Regions from separate parts of the Peribacillus sp. P4_B1 genome, predicted to be linked through region 2. Evidence: riboswitches for the same ligand, from Rfam matches in the RefSeq annotation. Region 2 holds a riboswitch; the other holds the start of a gene.
The links. A riboswitch is a leader RNA that binds a small molecule or an ion and turns the genes downstream of it on or off. The one in region 2 is predicted to bind S-adenosylmethionine.
Positions count from the first base shown of each region.

Region 1 (2,190 bases), on a different contig from region 2:
TCTGTACGGCCAAAGTGTCCGTATGCAGCTGTTTGTTTGTAAATCGGGCGACGAAGATCAAGCATTTTGATGATACCGGCTGGACGAAGGTCGAAGTTAGCGCGAACTAGGTCAACAAGGACTTCTTCGCTAACAGTACCAGTTCCGAACGTATCAATCGAGATCGATACAGGCTCTGCCACACCAATTGCGTATGCCAATTGAACTTCCGCTTTGTCAGCAAGGCCAGCTGCCACGATGTTTTTCGCAACGTAACGAGCAGCATATGCCGCAGAACGGTCAACTTTAGTAGCATCCTTACCAGAGAATGCACCGCCGCCGTGACGAGCGTATCCGCCATACGTATCAACGATGATTTTACGTCCAGTAAGACCAGCATCCCCTTGAGGTCCGCCAATTACGAAACGGCCAGTCGGGTTGATGAAGTACTTAGTTTCAGCATCGATCAATTCAGCTGGAACAACTGCTTTGATTACATGTTCTTTTAAATCTGCTTGAATTTGTTCAAGCGTAATTTCTGCATCATGCTGTGTAGAGATAACGATCGTATCAACACGTACAGGACGGTTATTCTCATCATACTCCACAGTTACCTGTGTTTTACCATCAGGGCGTAAGTAAGCAAGCGTTTCATCTTTACGAACTTGAGCCAGTCGGAATGAAAGTTTATGTGCCAATGAGATCGGAAGCGGCATAAGCTCTTCAGTTTCATTACAGGCAAATCCGAACATAAGACCTTGGTCCCCTGCACCGATTGCATCGATTTCTTCCTCTGACATGTGTCCTTCACGAGCTTCCAATGCTTTATCGACGCCAGCTGCGATATCGGCAGACTGCTCATCAATTGAACTCAATACAGCACAAGTTTCAGCATCGAAACCGTATTTCGCACGTGTGTAGCCAATTCCTGCAATCGTATCACGAACGATACGCGGAATATCCACGTAAGCGGATGTTGTAATTTCTCCAGCAACAAGCACAAGACCTGTTGTTACACTTGTTTCGCACGCAACACGTGCATTTGCATCCTTAGCAAGGATAGCATCTAAAATGGAATCTGAAATCTGATCACAAATCTTGTCCGGATGGCCCTCTGTAACAGATTCAGAAGTAAATAGACGTTTCTTTGACATCATATTTCCTCCTTGGAAGTTAGTATGTTGTAGGCATAAGCCTGATTTTTTACGGAACTCGTTTCCCTCATTAGTTTCAACTATAGACACAGAATTACTTATTAAAAACACAAAAACCTTCCCTGGCAAATGAGGAAAGGTTTAAAATTCTGTCTTCTATCCTTTCACTCTTATCGTTCAAGGGTTTTTTACCTTGCTCAGGTTAGCACCATCACCACTATTCCTTGAAGAACCATCGCTTTATTTTCGGCGATCGATCTTGGAGTCAAGTTCAATATGGCAGGTTGCTGGGTTTCAAAGGGCCTGTCCCTCCACCAACTCGGGATAAGAGAATCCGTACAATTTAAGATATTATCGTATCTGGTTGGAATTTGTCAATGCTTTTCTAAAAAAGAACATTTCCCCCAGAATGGCGTTCACGTGAAAATACGTGTTGGTTCAACGTCTTTAAAGGGTTTCCAAGCCAGGGCGAATAGAAATAATGAAAATTGCCATTAATAATAGAACATTGAGAACAAGAATTGGAAAGGCATCATGATTTACCATTCAAAATTAAGATGCTTCCATGAAAGTATATGCGATCATCCTGACTCGGTTCCTTCCCATTTAAATTGATTAATGCGGCCAGTTGAAAATTATCACAAAAAAAAATAAATAGTATAGACTATTTAAATGAATGTGTTATACTAATTGTAATATAAAAACTTAAACAAAGGAAGGTACCTCATATATGAATTCTGTAGATGTTTCTAATGAGTTACACCAATTATTAACAGGAAACAATGTTCAAACTCAACTTTCAGTTCCTCAATTGGTTGAAAAGGTATTGAGCAGAAACGAAGGCGTTTTAACATCAACTGGCGCAGTAAAAGCTGAAACCGGCAAATATACTGGTCGTTCACCTAAAGATAAATATATCGTGGAAGAAGCATCTGTTAAAGATAAAGTCGATTGGGGTTCAGTGAACCGGCCAATTTCCGAAGATGTGTTCAATAAACTATATAATAAAGTAGTTGACTACCTAAAAGCAAAAGAAGAGATTTTTGTTTTCAAAGGT
Region 1 covers NZ_JBFUHM010000010.1:38,378-40,567, reverse strand. The annotation lists gene metK (methionine adenosyltransferase) at 1-1,136, opposite strand, end outside; SAM riboswitch class I at 1,301-1,464, opposite strand; gene pckA (phosphoenolpyruvate carboxykinase (ATP)) at 1,864-2,190, shown strand, end outside.
Region 1: it holds a riboswitch for S-adenosylmethionine, as region 2 does, so the genes downstream of both, metK (methionine adenosyltransferase) here and AC1DVK_RS04945 (Fur-regulated basic protein FbpA) in region 2, are expected to answer to the same signal.

Region 2 (2,190 bases):
GTAGGAGACAAGCGATGAGGTCTGCCAAAGTCCCATGCTGAGCTGCATTTAGCATGTAACCCGTATAGGCTAAAGTGGTAGGCGTAGGTTCTGTTTCTTCCAATTCCTTGGTACTGATTCCGAATTCCGAAGCATATCCATTTCCACTTGAAGAGTTTCATTTAAAATACTGGAAAATCTTGCCATGGTTTCGATATTATGAGCTTTGATGACACCTAGAGCAAAAAGCTTGGAATATTCCATGAGATAGATATAGTCCTGCTTCAAATAATAAGAAAACTTCTTTTCAGGTAGCGTGCCGTTTCCAATTGCCTGGACAAAGGGATGTGAATGGTTCCTTTTCCAAATTTCTTTTGCCCGTCCATGAAGTCTTTCACTGAAGGTTTCTAATTTAGTATTCTCCATTGTTCATCCTCCTTTAGAATAGATCCCCTATTTACATCCATAAAAAAAACCGCTCCTGAATACGGAACGGGGTAGATGGATAAAGTCTGCAAATGGACGATATCATCCACTTCCCTCCGCCGGTATGAGCCGGTTCAGGTTCAAAGGGTCCGGAACTAATTCCATCTCAGTCTAAAAAAAGACTCCCCTAGTGGTGTGAATTGTATGTAATTACTGACATCATATCAGAAAGACAAGAAAATGCAACCCACATTTGAAAGGGGAAACCCATTTATGGCAAGTGGAAAAGGAAGAACCAGGTAATTGACTTTTGATGTTTATTGGGATAAAATCATTTCTACATCATTTATATATTGAATTCTTATCCAGAGAGGTGGAGGGACTTGGCCCAAAGAAACCTCGGCAGCAGACCCATTTTGGGAACTGTGCTAAATCCAACAAGCATTTGCTTGGAAGATAAGAAGAGCCATACGGACACTGTAAGCCTCTTCTTGAATTAGAAGAGGCTTTTATTTTTGCGGAATAACGTTTAGTGGCATACTAGAAAAGGTATATATAATTTGGTGAAATCAAACCGGTTAATACAGTTTAGCTCAACTAGAAGCGGGCTCTATGATGACTAGGAAAGGAGCCATTTACATGGCAGAATTATTTAAGAGGATTGAACAGAGGAAGGCAATGCTTATTGAAGAGTTATTGGCCAATGGAGTATACAAAACCTCTGATGAAAGGCACCTTTATGATGCCCCGTTAAAAGTACTTGAAAATGAATATAAGATTGTAATAAATAGACCAAATAACGAGTCTCCTTCGGAATGGATGACATAGTATCCGATAGGCTATAATCTTGGGATAAGGGATATGATGTAAGCATTCGCAGTCTATACTTGTGGATGCTTTTTTTATTTGTGTTTATATAGGGGATGACACAATATATACATATTTAGAAAATGAAATAGGCTTTTTGTCACATTTAAACAGTAAAATTACACATTTAATTTCAAATAAATAGTTGATTTTAACTATAAGTTTCATTATGATGAAGGTGTAAAAAAATTGAATAAATGGGAGGTGGCTTGATGCTTTGCCAGAAGGTAACTGTGGAAAAAGTAGAAGAGAAGAGACAAGAAATGATTAAATTGGCGGCAATTTATGGTTTAACAAGTCTTCTAACTGTTCAAGCAAGCCAAGAATTGGATACGCTGTTGAATGCTTTAACAAATAAAAGAGATTCTGAATATTTTTCCCTTAAGAAAGTATATAGGTATTTCTAAATTCTCCATTTCGGCCTAGTTTAATCTGAAAAAGGCTACTGCTCAAGGCAATAGCTTTTAAATGAATATTTTAATTATCGACACGTTTCCCAAGTATAATCAAATCTCTTTCAATGCCATCGAGCTCTGCAACTCGAGGCAAATTTGCCCATTTTTCAAACCCGAATTTTGAAAAAAGCTTCAGGCTAGGTATATTGTGGGCAAAAATGAAACCTAATAAAGTCTTCACCCCTAATTTAGGGCTCACTTCAATTGCCTTTTGAATCGAAATTTGTCCGATTCCTTTTCCCCGGAAATAATCATCGATATAAATGCTGATTTCGGCCGTAGAATCATAAGCTGGCCGGCCATAGAAAGATTGAAAGCTCATCCATCCGGCAGTTTGCCCTTCTATAGTAATGATATATAGTGGTCGACTTTCTGAATGATGTTCCTCAAACCATTTAACCCTCGATTGTACGGATACAGGTTCCGTATCTGCCGTGACCATTCTTGAAGCAATTGTCGAATT
Region 2 covers NZ_JBFUHM010000006.1:50,442-52,631, reverse strand. The annotation lists partial or broken gene tenA (thiaminase II) at 1-405, opposite strand, end outside; TPP riboswitch at 500-604, opposite strand; SAM riboswitch class I at 764-868, shown strand; gene AC1DVK_RS04945 (Fur-regulated basic protein FbpA) at 1,045-1,233, shown strand; gene AC1DVK_RS04940 (aspartyl-phosphate phosphatase Spo0E family protein) at 1,485-1,679, shown strand; gene AC1DVK_RS04935 (GNAT family N-acetyltransferase) at 1,750-2,190, opposite strand, start outside.